DNA from 4 places in the Streptomyces sp. VTCC 41912 genome. Region 1 is predicted to be linked to each of the others. Evidence: riboswitches for the same ligand, from Rfam matches in the RefSeq annotation. Region 1 holds a riboswitch; each other region holds the start of a gene.

Region 1 (4,953 bases):
GCACCGCGTGGTCGACCTCGGCCGTGGTGCCGGCCAGTCGCGGGACGACCTGCCGGGCCGCGAAGTCGAGGACGTCCGCGACCGCGGTCGGGTGCCCCTCGGCGACCCGGGCCACCGCGGCCGGGTCCCACTCCGCGTCCTCCATGGCCTGGACCAGTCCGCGGGCGACCGCCTCGGCTTCGTCGGCGGCGGTGCGGGTCGCGGCCGACTCGTCCAGGCCGAGCGCCTCGCGCAGCCCGGGCAGCGCGGAGGTGCCACCCCAGATCTGCCGGGCGCGCAGGATCGCCAGCACGAGGTTGACCCGGGCCTCGCCGACCGGGGCGGCGCCCAGGACGTGCAGGCCGTCGCGGATCTGCGCGTCCTTCACCTCGCAGAGCCAGCCGTCGACGTGCAGCAGGAAGTCGTCGAAGCCGTCGTCGTCCGGACGTGCCTCCAGGCCCAGGTCGTGGTCGAGCTTGGCGGCCTGGATCAGGGTCCAGATCTGCGCCCGGATCGCGGGCAGCTTGGCCGGGTCCATCGAGGAGATCGCGGCGTACTCGTCGAGCAGTTGCTCAAGCCGGGCGATGTCACCGTAGGAGTCCGCGCGGGCCATCGGCGGCACGAGGTGGTCGACGAGCGTGGCGTGCACCCGGCGCTTGGCCTGGGTGCCCTCGCCCGGGTCGTTGACCAGGAACGGGTAGACGAGCGGCAGGTCGCCGAGCGCCGCGTCCGGACCGCAGGCGGCGGAGAGGCCGGCGTTCTTGCCGGGCAGCCACTCCAGGTTGCCGTGCTTGCCGAGGTGGACCATGGCGTCGGCGCCGAACCCGCCGTCGGCGGTGGGGGTGGCGATCCAGCGGTAGGCCGCCAAGTAGTGGTGCGAGGGCGGCAGATCGGGGTCGTGGTAGATCGCGATCGGGTTCTCGCCGAAGCCGCGCGGCGGCTGGATCAGTATCAGCAGGTTGCCGCGGCGCAGCGCGGCCAGCACGATGTCGCCCTCGGGGTTGCGGCTGCGGTCGAGGAACATCTCGCCCGGCGGCGGGCCCCAGTGCTCCTCCACGGACTCCCGCAGCTCCTGCGGCAGCGTGCCGTACCAGCGGCGGTAGTCGGCGGCCGGGATGCGGACCGGATTGCGGGCCAACTGCTCCTCGGTCAGCCACTCCTGGTCGTGGCCACCGGCCTCGATGAGGGCGTAGATCAGCTCGTCGCCGTCGCCGGACGCCAGGCCGGGCACCGGCTCGGTACCGAAGTCGTAGCCCTCGGCCTTCAGCCGGCGCAGCAGCGCGACGGCGCTCGCCGGGGTGTCCAGACCGACCGCGTTGCCGATCCGGGAGTGCTTGGTGGGGTAGGCCGACAGCACCAGCGCCAGCCGCTTCTCGGCGGCCGGGATGTGGCGCAGCCGGGCGTGCCGGACGGCGATCCCGGCGACCCGGGCGGCCCGCTCGGCGTCGGCGACGTACACCGGCAGCCCGTCCTCGTCGATCTCCTTGAACGAGAACGGCACGGTGATCAGGCGCCCGTCGAACTCCGGCACGGCGATCTGCGAGGCGGCGTCGAGCGGGGAGAGGCCCTCGTCGTTCTCCTCCCAGGCGGCGCGCGCGCCGGTCAGGCAGAGCGCCTGCAGGATCGGCACGTCCAGGGCGGTCAGCGCGCCGGCGTCCCAGGACTCGTCGTCGCCGCCCGCGGAGGCTTCGGCGGGCTTGGTGCCGCCCGCGGCCAGCACGGTGGTGACGATGACGTCGGCGGCGCGCAGCTCCTCGATCAGCTCCGGCTCGGGGGCCCGCAGCGAGGCGACGTACAGCGGCAGCGGGCGACCGCCGGCCCGCTCGACCTGGTCGCACAGGTCGTGGATGAAGCGGGTGTTGCCGCTCATGTGGTGGGCGCGGTAGTAGAGCACCGCCACGGTCGGGCCGGTCGCCTCCGACGCCGGACGCTCCAGCGGGCCCCAGGACGGGGCGGCCGCGGGCGGCTCGAAGCCGTGGCCGCTGAGCAGAACGGTGTCGCTGAGGAAGCAGGCCAGCTGGGAGAGGTTGGCCGGACCGCCGTGCGCGAGGTAGGCGTGCGCCTCGGCCGCGATGCCGACCGGGACCGTGGACGCCTCCATGAGCTGGGCGTCGGGGGCCTGTTCGCCGGTGAGCACGACGACCGGGCGGTGCTGGCCCGCGGCCAGCAGCACGTCCAGGCCGTCCTGCCAGGCGCGGATGCCGCCGAGCAGCCGGACGACGACGAGGTCGGTGCCCTCGAGGAGTCCGGGGAGTTCGGCGACGTCGAGGCGGGCGGGGTTGGCGAGCCGGTACGGCACGGGACCCGTGGCCGCCCGGGCGCTGAGCAGATCGGTGTCGGACGTCGACAGCAGCAGGATCACGGCGCAGCCCTTCCTCGGGGTGTCCACGCCCCGGGTGGTCGTATGGACGGCGGGAGTTCCTGGCTCACCCGGCGGTGGCCGGGTTCACAGTGGCGGGACCGCGCCGGATTCTCACCGGGCTTCCTCCCTTGGCGCCGTCGCTGGCGTCCGGCGGGTCAGCCGACCCGCCGACCTGCATAGTAAGGGCTGCGGCCGCACCGCGGGAGCGGGCCTTTCGGAGCCGCCCTCCACGCCCCCCTCGCCACGGTTCCGGGCGAAACCGACGTAGGTATGCTCGCCGCCATGCCGCCCTCCCCCGCACCACGCCCCGACCGGGCCGAACCACCCGTTCGGGACCGCGGCGACGCCTGCCCGGGAGCGCTGCGGCTGCACCCCGCCGCCGACGGGAACCTGGCCCGAGTGCGGCTCCCCGCAGGGGACTTGACGGTCCGCCAGGCCACCGCCCTGGCGGACGCAGCGGAACGCCTCGGCGACGGGCACCTCTCGCTCACCTCCCGCGGCAACGTCGAACTGCGCGGCCTGCCCGACGACGGCGGCCGGCACCTCGCCGACCTCCTCGCCGACGCCGGGCTGCTGCCGTCCGTACGCCATGAGCGGATCCGCAACGTACTGGCCTCGCCGCTGGCCGGACTGGACCGGCACACCCCCTCCGACGTGCGGTTGTGGGCCCGGAACCTGGACGCGCTGCTGTGTGCGAGCGATGCCGCGACAGGACTTTCGGGCCGCTTCCTGTTCGTCCTCGACGACGGTCGGGGCGACGTGGCCGGCCTGGGCGGCGATGTGACCTTGCTCGCAGAATCCGGTCGACAGGACCCGCCGGCCGCCGGGTACGCACCGGGCGCCGCGTCCGGGTGGGGAGCGCTGCTCCGGGTCGGCGACGACCGGGCGGCACTGCGGATCGCGGCGGACGACGCCCCGCGGGCGGCCCTGACGGCCGCCGAGGTCTTCCTGGCCGCGGCCGCGGAGCGCGGCAGCGGCGCCTGGCGCGTCCGTGAGCTCCCCACCGCAGGACCGCTGACCGCCCAGGAGGTGCAGCGTGCGCTGCGGGCCGCGGGCATCGCCGCGGAGCACGTGGAACATCCGGCCGCCCCCGTCCCAGGGTCGGCCGCGCACTATGCCGATGCCACCGCCCCCGGCCCGGTCGAGGGGCCCGACGGTCGCCGCGCGCTGGCGGTCCTGGCACCGCTCGGCCGGCTGGCCGCGGCCCAGTGGCGGCTGCTGACCGCGACCGCCGCCGCGGACGGCGACGGCGAACTGCGCCTCACGCCCTGGCGCGGTGTCATCGTCCCCGGCCTGGCCGCCGCACCGGCGCACCGGCGGCTGCGCGAGTTCGCCGCCGCCGGCCTGATCACCGACCCGGCATCCCCCTGGCGCCGGGTCACCGCCTGCACCGGCCTGCCGGGCTGCGCCAAGTCCCTCACCGACGTGCGGAGCGATGCGGCGGGCGTGCTCGCCAGGGGCGAAACGGTTCCGGCGAACGGTTCGGGTGCGCCCGTCGGGCTGCCCGTGCACTGGTCGGGCTGCGAGCGGCGGTGCGGCCATCCGCACGGTGCCTGGGTCGACGTGCTGGCGACGCCCGACGGCTATCGGACCACCGCGATGTCTCCCAAGTCCCTTGCCCGACCGCCGGTTTCACGTGAAACAGCCGGGCCGGGCACCGTTTCACGTGAAACGCCCCGGCCGGGCGTCGTTTCACGTGAAACGCCGAGCGCATCCGCCGCCCCTCCGGCTGCCCCGCTCCCCTCCACCCCTCAACCCACCACCCCGAGGCCCCAGTGACCGCGTTCGACTACGAAAAGGACGGGGCGGCCATCTACCGCCAGTCCTTCGCCACCATCCGCGCCGAGGCGGATCTCTCCGCACTGCCCGCCGACGTCAGCCGGGTCGCGGTCCGGATGATCCACGCCTGCGGCATGGTCGATCTCGTCCGCGATCTGGCCTTCACCCCGGGCGTCGTGGCCAGTGCGCGCGCCGCGCTGCGGGCCGGTGCGCCGATCCTGTGCGACGCCACGATGGTCGCCAGCGGGGTGACCCGCAAGCGGCTGCCGGCGGACAACGAGGTGCTGTGCACCCTCGGCGACCCGTCGGTCCCGGAGCTCGCCGCGCGGATGGGCACCACACGCAGCGCTGCCGCCCTCGAACTGTGGCGGGACCGGATGGAGGGCGCCGTGGTCGCCTTCGGCAACGCGCCCACCGCGCTCTTCCGGTTCCTCGAAATGATCGAGGAGGGGGCGCCCCGCCCCGCCGCCGTCCTCGGCATCCCGGTCGGCTTCATAGGCGCGGCCGAATCCAAGGACGCGCTGATCGACCATCCGTCGAAGCTGGATCACATCGTGGTGCGCGGGCGGCGCGGCGGCAGTGCCATGGCCGCGGCCGCGATCAACGCCCTGGCGAGCGAGGAAGAGTAGGCGTGAGCGAGCAGCAGGCGAGCAGCGGCACGACGGACCCGGCGGCCGCGCAATCCCCGGAGCGGTCCACCGGCCACCTCTACGGCGTCGGCCTCGGCCCCGGCGACCCGTCCCTGATGACCGTGCGGGCGGTGGAGGTCATCGCCCGGGCCGACGTGGTGGCCTACCACAGCGCCCGGCACGGCCGGTCGATCGCGCGCTCCA
Region 2 (4,953 bases), on a different contig from region 1:
CGATGATCAACGCGTTGGCGGTGAAGTGGGGCGGCGGCTTCTTCGCGCCCGAGGGCGTGGAGTACGAACTGCTGCTCGCCACCGGCGCGGCCGCGCTGGCGCTGACCGGGCCCGGCCGCTACGCCGTCGACCGCTTCCTGCCGGGCCTGCGCGCGCACCGGCTGGCCTACGGGGTGGGAGCGCTCGTCCTGAGCGTGGTGCTCGCGGCGGCCACGCTGCTGATCCGGAAGTGACGCCGGGGGCCGCCGGGGCACGGGCGCGGTCCGGGCCGTGGCGGCGGGCAACGACGGGGGAACGGCGGGGGAGCGACGTGCGGCGTGACGGAAGAGTGGAGGCGTGATGGCGGTTCGGCGGCTGAACCATGCGGTGTTGTACATCCGCGAGGTGGCACGGTCGGTGGCGTTCTACACCGAGGTGCTGGGGTTCACGGTGGACGTGGAGATTCCGGGGCGGGCGGCCTTCCTGAGCGCGCCCGGTTCGGACAACGACCACGACCTGGGCCTGTTCGCGGTGGGCCCCGATGCCCCGGGGCCGGAAAACGGCCGGATCGGGCTCTACCACCTGGCCTGGGAGGTCGGGACCCTCGGTGACCTCGCGGCGATCGCGGCGCGGCTGCGGGAGCGGGGCGCGCTGGTCGGCGCCACCGACCACCTGGTCTCGAAGTCGCTCTACGCCCGGGACCCGGACGGCAACGAGTTCGAGGTGATGTGGCGGGTGCCCCGGGCGGACTGGCCGGGCGCGGACGAGGCGGACCGGCTGCGGCCGCTCGACCTGGCGGCGGCGCTGGAGCGCTGGGGCCCGGACCTGCTGACCGGCGCGGCGGCCGGCTCGGCCACCTGAGGCGCGGCCCGCACGCGCACCGACCGCGTGGCGCGACCGTTCCCCACGGGCAGTGGGGACGGCCGCGCCACGCGGTCGTGGCGTTCCGCGGGTGCGGGTGCGGGTGCGGGTGCGGGGGCCGGGACTAGGGGGCGTCGGGCCCCTGCGTGCGGGGCGCCGGGAGGGCGTCCGCGGTGGCCGGCGGGTCCTCGGCGCGGGCGACCCAGCGCTTCTCGACGCCGCCCAGCCGCCAGTACGCCAGCGCCGCCGCCCACACCACGACGAACAGGCCGACGATGACGAAGCCCACGTTGTTCAGGTCGAGCGAGGAGATCCCGCCGGTCAGCGGGTCGTCGAGGCCGAGCTTGTCGTGCAGGACGGTCACCAGCTCGATGGTGCCGATGAGGAACGCGACCGCGATCGACAGCCCGGTGATGGTGAGGTTGTAGTAGACCTTGCGCACCGGGTTGGCGAACGCCCACTGGTACGCGAAGTTCATGAACGTGCCGTCGAGGGTGTCGAACAGGCTCATCCCGGCGGCGAACAGCAGCGGCAGGCAGAGGATCGCGTACCAGGGCAGGCCCGCCGCGGCGCCGCTGCCCGCCATCACCATCAGCGTCACCTCGGTCGCGGTGTCGAAGCCGATCCCGAAGAGGAAGCCCAGCGGGTACATCTGGCCGGGGCGGCTGATGGACTTGGTGAGCCGCCCCAGGATGCGGTTCATGAAGCCGCGGGAATCCAACTGGGCTTCCAGCTCCCGCTCGTCGTACGTGCCGGCCCGCATCGCCCGGAACACCTTCAGGATGCCGAGCAGGGCGACCAGGTTGAGGGCCGCGATGAGGTACAGGAAGGTGCCGGAGACGGTCGTGCCGACGAGGCCGAGCGTCTGGTGCGCGCGGGAGCCGTCGCTCATCAGCGTGCCGGCGAGTTGGGCGCCGCCCGCCACCAGCGCGGCCATCACGACCACCACGCTGGAGTGGCCGAGGGCGAACCAGAAGCCCACCGAGACGGGCCGCTTGCCGTCGGCCATCAGCTTGCGGGTGGTGTTGTCGATCGCCGCGATGTGGTCGGCGTCGAAGGCGTGCCGCATGCCCAGGGTGTAGGCGGTGATGCCGAGCCCGGCACCGAACACCTGGCTGCCGACGGTGTAGTGGCCCGGCACGACCAGGAGGAAGAGCACGCCGAAGGCGACGACGTGCAGTGCCGCGATCACGGCCATCAGACCCGCGGTGCGGACCGTGTCGCGACGTTGCCAGCGGAACGACCCGGGGGAGCCGGGTATGCCGAGGAGGGGGGACTTGCGGGACGAAGGGGAATCGTCCGGGGTATCAGTGGACAGGGCCATCCGGCCATCACGCTCCAGCACCTCGTGGATGATTTCGTGAGATGCCGTGGCCGGTCTCCTGGCTTACGGGTGCCCGCGTCCGCCCCGCCTTCCCGGCCGCAGGCTGCGGTCAGTGGCGCCGTGCGCGCGCTGGGCGCGCACGCAGAGGGGCGGAAACTCCCCGATCACAGTGGCGAGGGCCGCGCCGGCTTCGGACACGAGGTCCAGCACCGGTCTTCCCGAGCACCACGGCCCGGTCACTGTAGCGGGCACCGGTGAGAACCGGCCACGCCCGGTGGCCGGTGCGGGCCGCCACCGGGTGCCGGCGGCTCGGATCACAGGGCCAGGGCGGAGAGGAACGTGTGCAGTTCGTGGTCGAAGAGCGGGGTGTTCTCCAAGTTGACCATGTGGCCTGCGGCGGGCACGCGTATCCGGCGGGCGCCGGGGACCGCGAGCGCTATGGCGTGGGCGTTCGCCGAGATGTCGGAGGAGTCGAGGTCGCCGTCGAGGACGGTGGTCGGCACCCGGATCTCGCCCAGGCGGTCGAAGGCGCCGACCTCCAGGGGCATGCCGGCGCCCGCACCGTCGGCATGCACCTCGACATTGGCGGACGCGGAGGCGCGCATCCGCTCCCGGAAGCCGGGGTGCACGACGGACGGCGTGCGGTGCGGCCCGTCCACCCACATCCGCAGGAAGTGCTCCACGAACCGCTCGACGCCGTCCGGTGCGTCGATCGCGGCGACCTGCTCCCGGATGTGCTCCAGCAGGAAGGGGTCGGTGAAGGCGCGACCGCTGATGCCGGGGGAGGCGAGGAAGAGGGCCGTGACCCGGTCGGGGTGGGCGAGCGCGGTGTCCAGTGCCACCCGGGCGCCGTGCGAGAGGCCGACGAGGACGGCGCTCGGTATGTCGAGTGCGTCCAGCAGGGTCACCAGGTCGTCGTGGTTGGCCCAGTCGCCGGCCACCGTGGAGGACAGGCCGTGGCCGCGGAAGTCGTAGCGGACCACCCGCAGCCCGGAGTTGACCAACCAGGCGAACTGCTCGTCCCACATGTGCTGGTCGAGCATCCCGTCGTGCAGGAGCACCACCGCGGGGCCGGAGCCGGCCGACTCGTAGAACAGCTCGCCGTCGTCGACCGGCACGGTGTCGTTGTCGATCTCGGACCATGCCTGGAAGTCGTGGGTCATTCTGCGGGCCGTTCTGTGCGCGTGGGGCGGTCGGTCGGACGGGTGGGCACCGCTGGTCGGTGACCCGTTCGAGACGGTATGGGGACCTGTGCGGTGACCGGGGCGGCGGTGTCCCGCTCTTCGGGATCGCCGCTTTCCTCCGGGGGAACGCGCGAGCCGTCCGCCAAGTGCCGGAATTCCTCACCGATCCGGTCCAGCACCCGCAGCGCCGTGCGGACCTCCCCGGCGGACAGGTCGGCGAGCCCGCGGCGGAGTTTCCCCGCCTCGGCCTCCTGGACCCCGCGCATCATCGCCGTGCCCTCGTCGGTGAGCCGGATCAGCGACGAGCGGCGGTGCGCGGGGTTGGCGGTCGTCACGACCAGGCCCAGCTCCGCCGCGTGGTTCACCCAGCGCTGCACCGGCTGGCGGTCCAGGTCGAGGGAGCGCGCCAACTGCGGCACGGTGCGCGGCCCGTGGGCGCGCAGCGCGTCGAGGAGGGTGCGTTCGCCGGCGGTCAGGCCGGTGCCGTCCAGCGTGCGCTCCGCCGCGCGCACGATCGTCCGTTGCAGCGGCCGCAGCCGCCGGATGACGTCGTACAGCAGCTCCTCGGCGGTCTCCGCAGCCCCGTGCGCACCCCCGTGCGCACCCCCGCCTACATCCCCCTGTGCGGCTTCCCCTGCGGAATCCCCGCTTTCTTCTCCGACTTCCTGGGCTGCTTCGGCCTTTTCGGTCTCTCCGGCTTCTCCGGCTTCTTCAGCAGCTCCTGCTACGGCCGCCGTGGTGTCCCGCCTCGCGTCTCGCCCCATGGTCCCCTCAGCCCCCTTCATGTCCCGTTCCCCTTCACCCCGATGACACCCTTGCTGTCATGATGACATCCGCGATGTCATTTCGGAAGGGGTGTTGAGGCGCCGGCGTCGGTCGGTGAAGTGCCGTGTGGCGGGGCGGAGTCGGGCGGGGTCAGTCGTCCAGCGGGGGCGGCGCCTCGTCGTCGGTGAAGGAGACGACGAGGTCGGCGCGGGGGCGGGTGGCCGCCACCAGGCGGGCGTTGGCCTCGTCGGAGGTGCGGACGAAGTCCTCGGCGTCGACCCGCAGGCGGCCGAACCGCTCGTGCCGGTCGATCAGCCGGTGCACCCGCTCCTGGGCGTCCAGTTCGATGTACCACGCCTCGTCGAGCAGTTCGCGGATCCGTGCCCAGGGGTCGGAGTGCAGCAGGAGGTAGTTGCCCTCGGTGATGACGAGCGGGATGTGCGGCGCGACCGGGATGCTGCCGGCGACCGGCTCCTCGATGCGGCGGTCGAAGGCCGGCGCGTAGACGGGCGTGCCGGGTTCCGGGGAGCGCAGCCGGGTCAGCAGGGCGGCGTAGCCGGCCGGGTCGAAGGTGTCCGGCGCGCCCTTGCGGTCCGTGCGGTCCAGGCGGCGCAACTCCGCCTCGGCGAGGTGGAAGCCGTCCATCGGCACGAGCACGGCCTGGCCGGTCAGCTCCGCCGCGAGTCGGACGGCGAGGGTGGACTTTCCGGCGCCCGGCGGCCCGGCTATGCCGAGCAGCCGGCGCCGGCCGGGCGTCGCCGAAGCGGCGAGCCGGCGGGCCCGGGCCACGAGGTCGTCGAGGTTCATGATGGGTCCATCGTGCCTGATGGGCGGGGGTGC
Region 3 (4,953 bases), on a different contig from region 1:
CGATCCAGGCGCGCTCCCGGGCGAGTTCGCCCGGCGGCGGCTGGCGCACGTGGCGTTCCAGCGCGTCCCAGACCTCGGTGGTGGTGAGGTCCGCGAGCAGGTCGACGAGCCGGTCCGACGGGACGAAGTGGTCGGCGAGGCCGCACAGCAGGGCGTCGGCGGCGCCGATCGCGGTGCCGGTGAGCGCGAGGTGGGTGCCGAGTTCGCCGGGGGCCAGTCCCAGCAGGTAGGTGCCGCCGACGTCCGGGACGAAGCCGATGCCGGTCTCGGGCATGGCGATCTGGGAGCGCTCGGTGACGAGGCGGACGTTGCCGTGGGCGGAGAGGCCGACCCCGCCGCCCATCACGATCCCGTCCATGACGGCCACGTAGGGCTTCGGGTAGCGCGCGATGCGGGCGTTCAGCCGGTACTCGGCGCGCCAGAAGGCCGCCGAGGCGGTGCCCCGCGCGCGGGCGTCCTCGTAGATGGCGCGGATGTCGCCGCCGGCGCACAGGCCGCGCTCCCCGGCGCCGGTGAGGACCACGGCCGCCACCGCGGGGTCCGTCTCGCAGGCGGTCAGCGCGGCGTCGATGCGGTCGACCATGGGGTGGGTCAGGGCGTTGACGGCGCGGGGCCGGTTGAGGGTGATGCGGGCGGTGCGGCCCTCTCCGGTCAGGAGGACGGGGTCGTCGGAGCCGGTCACCGCAGTGCCTCCGTCAGGCCGCGGGCGACGATGACGCGCATGATCTCGTTGGTTCCTTCCAGGATCTGGTGGACCCGCAGGTCTCGGACGATCTTTTCGATGCCGTAGTCGCTGAGGTAGCCGTAGCCGCCGTGCAGTTGCAGGGCCCGGTCGGCGACCGCGTAGCCGGTGTCGGTGGCGAACCGCTTGGCCATCGCGCAGAGTTGCGGCGCCTGCGGGTCGCCGCGGTCCAGGGCGTGGGCGGCCTGGTGGACCAGGGCGCGGGCGGCGGTGAGTTCGGTCGCCATGTCGGCGAGCCGGAACTGCAGTGCCTGCGCGTCCAGCAGGCGCCCGCCGAACGCCTCGCGGTCGGCGAGGTGGACCAGGCTGCGGTCCAGTGCGGCGCGGGCGCCGCCGAGGGAGCAGGCGGCGATGCCGAGCCGGCCGCCGTTCAACCCGCTCATGGCGATGCGGAAGCCCTCGCCCTCGTGGCCGAGCAGCCGGTCGGCGGGCAGCCGCACCCGGTCGAGGACGACCTGTCGGGTCGGCTGGGCGTTCCAGCCCATCTTCTTCTCGTTGGGGCCGAACGACAGGCCGGCATCGTCCTTGTCGACGAGGAAGGCGGAGACGCCGCGCGCGCCGTCGTCGCCGGTGCGGGCCATGACGAGGTACGTCTGGGAGGCGCCGGCGCCCGAGATGAACTGCTTGACGCCGGTGAGGACGTAGTGGTCGCCGTCGCGCACCGCGCGGGTGCGCAGGGCGGCGGCGTCCGAGCCGGCGCCCGGTTCGGTCAGGCAGTAGCTGCCCAGGTCCTCCATGGCGCACAGGCGCGGCAGCCAGCGTTCGCGTTGCGCGGCGTCGCCGTAGTGGTCGATCAGCCAGGCGACCATGTTGTGGATCGAGACGAACCCGGCGATGGACGGGCAGCCGGACGCCAGGGTCTCGACGATCAGCACCCCGTCGGTGCGGCTCAGTCCGCTGCCGCCGTGTTCCTCGCGCACGTAGAGGCCGCCCAGGCCCAGGCCCGCGGCCTTGCGCAGCACGTCGAGGGGGAAGTGCTTGGCCTGGTCCCAGGCGACGGCGTGCGGGGCGAGGTGGTCCTGGGTGAAGTCCAACGTGGCTTCGACGAGGGCGAGTTGGTCCTCCGTGAGCAGGGTGGTGGGCACGGCGCTCATCCCATCGTCGGGAGGGTGAAGCTCGCGCCCTCCTTGGTCCCGGAGGGCCAGCGCGAGGTGACGGTCTTGGTGCGGGTGTGGAAGCGGATCGCGTCCGGCCCGTGCTGGCCCAGGTCGCCGTAGCCCGAACGCTTCCAGCCGCCGAAGGTGTGGTAGGCCACCGGCACCGGAATGGGCACGTTGACGCCGATCATGCCGGTGTTCACCCGGCGGGTGAAGTCGCGGGCGGTGTCCCCGTCCCGCGTGAAGATCGCCACGCCGTTGCCGTACGGGTGCTCGCTGGGCAGCCGCAGCGCCTCCTCGTAGTCCGCGGCCCGCACGACGCACAGGACGGGCCCGAAGATCTCCTCCCGGTAGACGCGCATCTGCGGGGCGACGCGGTCGAAGAGCGAGGGGCCCGCGAAGAAGCCGTCCTCGTGTCCGGGGAGGGTGAACCCGCGTCCGTCCACGACCAGTTCGGCGCCCTCGTTGACGCCGATGTCGACGTAGCGGCGCACCCGGTCCAGGGCCTCGCGGCTGACGAGCGGGCCGAAGTCGGCCTCGGGGTCGTCGCTGCGGCCGACGCGCAGCCGCCCGACGCGTTCCTTGAGCCGCTCCACCAGGGCGTCGGCGGTGGCCTCGCCGACGGGGACGGCCACGGAGATCGCCATGCAGCGCTCCCCCGCCGAGCCGTAGCCCGCGCCGATCAGCGCGTCGACGGCCTGGTCCAGGTCGGCGTCCGGCATCACGACCAGGTGGTTCTTGGCGCCGCCGAAGCACTGGGCCCGCTTGCCGTGCGCGGCGGCGGTGGCGTACAGGTGCGCCGCGATCGGGGTCGAACCGACGAAGCCCAGGGCCCCGACCCTGGGGTCGGTGAGCAGGGTGTCGACCGCTTCCTTGCCGCCGTTGACGACGTTGAGGACGCCCGGTGGCAGCCCCGCCTCCAGGAACAGTTCGGCGAGCCGCAGCGGCACCGAGGGAGCGCGTTCGGAGGGCTTGAGGATGAAGGAGTTGCCGCAGGCCAGGGCGGGGGCTGCCTGCCACAGCGGGATCATCGCGGGGAAGTTGAACGGGGTGATGCCGGCGGTGACGCCGATGGGGCTGCGCAGGGAGTGCACGTCGATGCCGCTGCCGGCGTTGTCGGTGAACTCGCCCTTGAGCAGATGGGGGATACCGGCGGCGAACTCCACCACGTCCAGGCCGCGCTGGAGGTCGCCGTGGGCGTCGGCGACGGTCTTGCCGTGCTCGGACGACAGCAGCCGGGCCAGCGACTCCCGCTCCCCGTCGATGAGTTGGAGGAACTTCAGCAGCACCCGGGCGCGGCGCTGCGGGTTCCACTCGCCCCACGCGTGCTGGGCCCCGGCGGCGTCGGTGATCGCCGCCTCGGTCTCGGCGCGGCCGGCGAGCGGCACCCGGGCCTGGACGGCGCCGGTGTTGGGGTCGTGCACGTCGCCGTAGGTCCCCGAGGCGCCCGGGGTCTGCTTGCCGCCGATGAGATGTGCCAGTTCACGGACCATGGATGCCTGCTCTCCGTCAGGTGAGATCCGGGGATGGCGCGCCGGCCCGGCACGGTCGCCGAACAGCGGCGCGTGCGGGCGGCGCGGGATGCGCAGGGGCCGGGTGACCGTCAGAGGTCGGTGCGCGGCACCCGTCGGATCCGCCGGTCGGGGGCGCGGGTGCATGCCGGTGCCATGCGTGTCTGCTCCATCCTCGTGGACAACACGGAACATCCCGCGGCCGGTATCCTGACTCCCGGATCAGCACGCGCTCCCCGGCCTTCCCGACGGACTGCTCCGTCAGTGGCCGGTCTCGTTCGGGGAGCGCATTCCCCGGTCACAGTGGCGGGACCGCGCCGGAATCGCACCGGCTTCCCTGCACCGCGGGCCTTGGTCACGACGATATAGTTGGACGTCCTAGTAAGTCCACCCTCGACGGCCCTCGGCGACACCCGACGCACCGGGAATCGGCCCACCGCGAGGCCGGCACGGTCTCGTGCGCAGCGGCACCTCAGACCGGCTGGCGACCGGCGTCGCGGTACAACTCCTTCGCGATGAGGGAGCGTTGGACCTCCGTGGCACCCTCGTAGATGCGGGGTGCGCGGACCTCGCGGTAGAGGTGTTCCAACAGGTGGCCGCGGCGCAGCGCGCGGGCGCCGTGGATCTGGACGGCGGCGTCGACGACCTCCTGTGCGGTCTCGGTGGCCAGGAGCTTGGCCATGGCCGAGCGGCGGGCGACGTCCGGGGCGCCGCGGTCGTAGGCGGCCGCTGCCGCGTAGACCAGGAGGCGGGCGGCCTCGACGCGGGTGGCCATCTCGGCCAGTCGGTGGCCGACGGACTGGAGTTCCCTGAGCGGCCCGCCGAACGCGGTGCGCGTCCCGGCATGCGCCAGCGCGGCGTCCAACGCGGCCTGCGCCATGCCGACCGCGAAGGCGCCCACGCTCGGCCGGAAGAGGTTCAGCGTGCGCATCGCCACCCCGAACCCGCCGCCCACGTCACCGAGCACGTCCGCGTCGGTCACCGGCGTGCCGTCGAAGACCAGGGTGCCGATGGGGTGCGGGCTGAGCATGTCCAACGGTTCGCCGCCCAGCCCCGGGCGGTCGGCCGGGACGAGGAAGGCGGTGATGCCGCGGGCGCCGTCGGCACCGCCGGTGCGGGCGAAGACGGTGGCGAAGTCGGCCTCGGGGGCGTTGGAGATCCAGCACTTCTCACCGGTGAGCCGCCAGCGGCCGGGCCCGTCGGGCGCGGCCGTCAGGGCGAGCGCCGCGGCGTCCGAGCCCGCGCCCGGCTCGCTCAGCGCGAAGGCCGCGACGGCCCGGCCGGCCGTCACCTCCGGCAGCCAGCGGGCCCGTTGGGCGTCCGTCCCGGACTGGAGGATCGGGCAGGTGCCCAGTCCTTGGAGCGCCAGCGCGGTCTCCGCCTCCGTGCACTCCTGCGCCAGCGATTCGCGCAGCAGGCACAGGTCCAGCGCCCTGGGGCTGCCGCCGTCGGGGAAGAGCCGGGCGAGCAGGCCCAGTTCGCCGAGGGCGGCGACCAGGGGCCGGTTGACCCGGCCCCCTCGCCCCTGCTCCGCGAGGGGGCGCAGCCGTTCGGCGGTCCGGGCGCGCAGTTCGGCGCACCATTGCTGTTCCTCCGGTCCCAG
Region 4 (4,953 bases), on a different contig from region 1:
CTGATCGCCGACCACCACCCCCGCTCCGTACGCCTGTCCATCCACCCCCAGCCCGTCGGCGCCCGCAAGTTCGGCATCCGCCTGCTGGACGCGCCCGATGCCTGGACCACCCCCTGGCACTCGACAGCCCTTCGCCGCACCGACGGCACCTGGACCCTCATGACCCGGGCGAAGGCCGCCGAGTTGGGCCGCCTGATCGAGTGCGACGGCCGTCCCAGTCACTTCGAGCTGGACTGACGGGACCGGCGGGACTGATCGTCACGGCATCGGGCCCACGTGGTGGCGGCGCATGCCGGTGGAAGCAGGATGGGACCCCCTCGTGTGCCTCGGTCATGGCGGTGCTGTTCGGTGGGCCGGGACGCCACCAGCGTCCCGGCCCACCGGGGTCGGGATCAGGAGGCGGGCAGCTCACCCCGCACGGTGCGCGCCGCGGCGACCAGGTTCTCCAGCGAGGCGCGGGTCTCGGCCCAGCCGCGGGTCTTCAGGCCGCAGTCGGGGTTGACCCACAGTCGCTCGGCGGGGATCGCCTTCAGTCCGGTGCGCAGCAGTTCGGCGGCCTCCTCGGCGCTCGGCACGCGCGGGGAGTGGATGTCGTAGACCCCCGGCCCCGCCTCGCGCGGATAGCCGTGGGCGGCGAGTTCGCGGGCCACCTGCATGTGCGAGCGGGCGGCTTCCAGGCTGATGACGTCGGCGTCGAGGTCGTCGATGGCCTGGACGATGTCGCCGAACTCGGCGTAGCACATGTGGGTGTGGATCTGGGTGTCCGGCCGCACGCCCGCCGTCGACAGGCGGAACGCCTCGGTGGCCCAGGCGAGGTACGCCTCCCGGTCGGTGGCCCGCAGCGGCAGGGTCTCGCGCAGCGCGGGCTCGTCGACCTGGATGACCGAGCTCCCGGCCGCTTCGAGATCGTCGACCTCGTCGCGCAGGGCGAGTGCGACCTGCCGGGCGGTGTCGCCGAGGGGTTGGTCGTCGCGGACGAAGGACCAGGCGAGCATGGTGACGGGCCCGGTGAGCATGCCCTTGACGGGACGTCGGGTCAGCGACTGGGCGTACGTGGTCCAGCGGACGGTCATCGGCTCGGGGCGGGAGATGTCGCCGGCCAGGATCGGCGGGCGGACGTAGCGGGTGCCGTAGGACTGGACCCAGCCGCGCTGGGTGGCGAGGTAGCCGGTGAGCTGCTCGGCGAAGTACTGGACCATGTCGTTGCGTTCGGGCTCGCCGTGCACCAGCACGTCGATCCCGGTCGTCTCCTGGAAGGAGATGACCTCCTGGATCTCGGCCTTGATGCGCTCCTCGTAGCCGGCGGTGTCGATGCGGCCGGCACGCAGGTCGGCGCGGGCGGCGCGCAGTTCGTCGGTCTGCGGGAAGGAACCGATGGTCGTCGTGGGCAGCAGCGGCAGCCCGAGGTGGGCGCGTTGGGCGGCGGCCCGTTCGGTGTACGGCTGGGAGCGGCGGGCGTCGGCGTCGGTGACGGCGGCGATCCGGGCCCGTACGGCCGGGTCGTGGGTGATCGGCGAGCCCGCGCGGGAGGCGAGGGCGGCGCGGTTGGCCGCGAGTTCGCCGGTGATGGCGTCGGTGCCCTGGGCGAGGCCCTTGGCGAGGGCGACGATCTCGGCGGACTTCTGCTTGGCGAAGGCCAGCCAGCGCAGGATCTGCGGCTCGATGTCCCGCTCGACGGACGCGTCGAGGGGGACGTGGAGCAGGGAGCACGAGGCGGCCACGTCGACCCGGTCGGCGAGCCCGAGGAGGGTGCCCAGGGTGGACAGGGACTGGGGCAGGTCGTTGATCCAGATGTTGCGGCCGTTGACGACCCCGGCGACCAGGCGCTTGCCGGGCAGCCCGCCAACGGCGGCCAGGGCCTCCAGGTTGGCGGCCGCCGCCTCGGTGAAGTCGAGGGCGAGCCCCTCGACCGGTGCCTTGGCGAGCACCGGAAGGGCGTCGCCGAGGCGGTCGAAGTAGGAGGCGACGAGCAGCTTGGGCCGGTCGGTGAGGGCACCGAGGTCACGATAGGCACGCTCGGCGGCGTCGAGCTCGGCCGGGGTGCGGTCCTGGACCAGTGCGGGCTCGTCGAGCTGCACCCACTCGGCGCCGGCCGCGCGCAGGTCGGCCAGGACCTCGGCGTACACGGGCAGGAGCCGGTCCAGCAGGGTCAGCGGCTCGAAGTCCGCCGCTACGCCCGGGGCGGGCTTGGCGAGCAGGAGGTAGGTGACCGGGCCGACCAGGACCGGGCGGGCGGCCAGGCCGAGGGCGAGGGCTTCCTTGAGCTCGGCAACCTGCTTCGCGGAGTTCGCGGTGAAGTGGGTGTCGGGACCCAGTTCGGGGACCAGGTAGTGGTAGTTCGTGTCGAACCACTTGGTCATCTCCAGCGGCGCGACCTCCTGGGTGCCGCGGGCCATGGCGAAGTAGCCGTTCAGGGCGTGTGCCGCAACGGCGTCGCGGTGCCGCTCGGGGATCGCGCCGACCATGACGGTGGTGTCCAGGACGTGGTCGTAGTACGAGAAGTCGCCGGTCGGCACCTCGTGGATGCCGGCGTCGGCGAGCTGCTGCCAGTTGCTCCGGCGGAGTTCGGCGGCGGTGCCTCGGAGGGCGTCGGCGGTGACGCGGCCCTTCCAGTAGCCCTCGATGGCCTTCTTGAGTTCCCGGTGCTGACCCTGGCGGGGGTAGCCGTACACGGTGGCCCGTGCTGCCGCGGCTGCGGACTTGCTGGTCACGGAGATCTCCTTCGCGAGATGAATCCCTGGGGTCCCGGTGACGGGACGAGAGCGCGAAGGGAATGACGAACCGGACGGCAGCGACCCCGCGCGGCGAAGGCACGGTCGTTCCGTCTGGTGTGTACGCCGACCCGCCCTCGAGGTCACCGGGGTGTCCGCGCACGGAGTGGTCCGCGCGCGGGCAGTTGGCAGGTCTTCGGACTCGTGGGCACGCCCTCCTTCTCGGAGGACACCTACTGGCCGTCGCTTCCCGGGTCCGGTACCTCGGACCCAGTGCGTATGACGGCGGTCGTTCCCACTCACCGCTGCGGGGCAGTCCCGGATTCCCACCGGGTTCCCTCTTGCGACACCCCGCCTGGCGGACGGGGTGAACCAGCTGCTCCCGCCACCCTACGGGCTGTCGCCACGCCGTGACGAGGGCCGTCCAGGAATCGCAAAGTGAATCAGGACACCTGGGGGCGGAACACCGAAGGGGCGGGAAGCGCCGGTACGCGCGCTTCCCGCCCCTCCCCTGATCCGCTCACCGAAGACCCTCATCCCCGGTGGCGGTGCGGGCCCCTCAGCCCGTGTCCCATCAGGTCATCAGTCCTGCTCGTAAGGGTGGAACCCCCGGCCTGTCTTACGGCCGAGAAGCCCTGCCTCCACCATGCGCCGGAGCAGCGGCGGCGGGGCGTAGAGGGGTTCGCGGAACTCGGCGTACAGGGACTCCGCGATCGAGGCGACGGTGTCCAGGCCGATCAGGTCGGCGAGTTCGAGCGGTCCCATCGGGTGGGCGCAGCCCAGTTCCATGCCGGTGTCGATGTCGGCGGCGGTGGCGAAGCCGGATTCCGCCATGCGGATGGCGGAGAGGAGGTAGGGGATCAGCAGGGCGTTGACGACGAAGCCGGCGCGGTCCTGGGAACGGATGACCGTCCTGCCGAGCGTGCGGGTGGCGAAGTCCTCGACCGCGGCGGTGGTCTCGGCCGAGGTGTGCAGCGAGGACACCACCTCGACCAGCGGCATCACGGGGACCGGATTGAAGAAGTGCAGGCCGACAACCCGGTCCGCGCGGAGGGTCGACATGCCGAGCCGCATGATCGGGAGGGAGGAGGTGTTGGTGGCCAGGACGGCTGCCGGATCCTCGACGATCTTGTCGAGGGCGGCGAACACCTCGGTTTTGGCGTCCGGGTTCTCGACCACCGCCTCGATGACGAGCTGCCGGTCGGCCAGATCGTCCAGACTGCTGGTGAACACCATCCGGGCGAGCGCGTCCCGTGCCGCCGCCTGTTGCAGCTTTCCGCGCCGCACTGCCCGGTCGAGTGAGGCACTGATCCGGTCCCGGGCGGTGCGCGCAGCGGTCGCGTTCGCCTCGCAGACCACGGTGTCCAGCCCGGCGCGCGCACACACCTCGGCGATCCCGGCACCCATCTGCCCGCCGCCGACGACGCCGACGCGTTCGACGGCCGCGCTCACGCCCGGACCTCCGTCCGCCGCACGAGGTGGCGGGTGTAGGCATCCGGGGTGAAGAACATCGGTAGCTCGCCGGTCAGCGTGTTCCGCTCGAAGAGCGCGCGAATGTCGTCGACGGGCGCCCACGGGTACTCGGCCCCGAGCGCGGCGGTCTCCTCGTCGAGGACCCTTTCCACGGTCCGACGGTCGATGACCCGGTGTCGGAGCCACTGCCAGATCTGCACGCGGGCGATCTCCGCGGTGGCCGCGTCCTCCATCAGCCCGTCGAGCGCGACCGCGCCCTGCCCGCGCAGCCAGGCCGCGTAGTACCGCAAGGAGACGGAGATGTTGGTGCGCACCCCGTCCGCGGTCGGCGGTCCGCTGATCCGCCGCACCGACAGCAGGTCGGCCGAGGTCACGTCGACGTCGTCGCGGGTGCGGTCGAGTTGGTGGGGGCGGTCGCCCAGGACGCCGTCGAAGACCGCGCGGCACACGGGGACGAGGGCGGGATGGGCCACCCAGGACCCGTCGAAGCCGTCCTCGGTCTCCCGCTCCTTGTCCAGGCGGACCTTGGCGAGCGCGGCCTCGTTCACGGCCGGGTCCTTGCTCGGCACCTGCGCGGCCATGCCGCCGATGGCGTGCGCCCCGCGCCGGTGGCAGGTGCGCACGAGCAGTTCGGTGTAGGCCCGCAGGAACGGGGCGGTCATCGTGACCTTGGCGCGGTCGGGCAGGAGGAAGTCCGTGCGGTGCCCGAACGTCTTGATCATGCTGAAAAGGTAGTCCCAGCGGCCGGCGTTGAGTCCGGCGCTGTGCT

Evidence for each region. A riboswitch is a leader RNA that binds a small molecule or an ion and turns the genes downstream of it on or off. The one in region 1 is predicted to bind cobalamin.
Region 2: it holds a riboswitch for cobalamin, as region 1 does, so the genes downstream of both, ACJ6WD_RS25110 (HoxN/HupN/NixA family nickel/cobalt transporter) here and cobN (cobaltochelatase subunit CobN) in region 1, are expected to answer to the same signal.
Region 3: it holds a riboswitch for cobalamin, as region 1 does, so the genes downstream of both, ACJ6WD_RS31870 (CoA-acylating methylmalonate-semialdehyde dehydrogenase) here and cobN (cobaltochelatase subunit CobN) in region 1, are expected to answer to the same signal.
Region 4: it holds a riboswitch for cobalamin, as region 1 does, so the genes downstream of both, metE (5-methyltetrahydropteroyltriglutamate--homocysteine S-methyltransferase) here and cobN (cobaltochelatase subunit CobN) in region 1, are expected to answer to the same signal.

What each region holds. Positions count from the first base shown of each region.
Region 1 is NZ_JBJMAB010000003.1:350,929-355,881, reverse strand. Features, by position in the region: gene cobN (cobaltochelatase subunit CobN) at 1-2,341, opposite strand, end outside; cobalamin riboswitch at 2,374-2,526, opposite strand; gene cobG (precorrin-3B synthase) at 2,612-4,120, shown strand; gene ACJ6WD_RS06985 (precorrin-8X methylmutase) at 4,117-4,749, shown strand; gene ACJ6WD_RS06980 (precorrin-2 C(20)-methyltransferase) at 4,752-4,953, shown strand, end outside.
Region 2 is NZ_JBJMAB010000020.1:22,349-27,301, reverse strand. Features, by position in the region: gene ACJ6WD_RS25120 (DoxX family protein) at 1-233, shown strand, start outside; gene ACJ6WD_RS25115 (VOC family protein) at 340-840, shown strand; gene ACJ6WD_RS25110 (HoxN/HupN/NixA family nickel/cobalt transporter) at 965-2,164, opposite strand; cobalamin riboswitch at 2,195-2,409, opposite strand; gene ACJ6WD_RS25105 (alpha/beta fold hydrolase) at 2,479-3,327, opposite strand; gene ACJ6WD_RS25100 (MarR family winged helix-turn-helix transcriptional regulator) at 3,324-4,112, opposite strand; gene ACJ6WD_RS25095 (nucleoside/nucleotide kinase family protein) at 4,264-4,920, opposite strand.
Region 3 is NZ_JBJMAB010000033.1:35,483-40,435, reverse strand. Features, by position in the region: gene ACJ6WD_RS31880 (enoyl-CoA hydratase/isomerase family protein) at 1-682, opposite strand, end outside; gene ACJ6WD_RS31875 (acyl-CoA dehydrogenase family protein) at 679-1,836, opposite strand; gene ACJ6WD_RS31870 (CoA-acylating methylmalonate-semialdehyde dehydrogenase) at 1,833-3,332, opposite strand; cobalamin riboswitch at 3,533-3,719, opposite strand; gene ACJ6WD_RS31865 (acyl-CoA dehydrogenase family protein) at 3,823-4,953, opposite strand, start outside.
Region 4 is NZ_JBJMAB010000010.1:132,914-137,866, forward strand. Features, by position in the region: gene ACJ6WD_RS17365 (L-tyrosine/L-tryptophan isonitrile synthase family protein) at 1-237, shown strand, start outside; gene metE (5-methyltetrahydropteroyltriglutamate--homocysteine S-methyltransferase) at 393-2,711, opposite strand; cobalamin riboswitch at 2,895-3,088, opposite strand; gene ACJ6WD_RS17375 (3-hydroxybutyryl-CoA dehydrogenase) at 3,294-4,163, opposite strand; gene aceB (malate synthase A) at 4,160-4,953, opposite strand, start outside.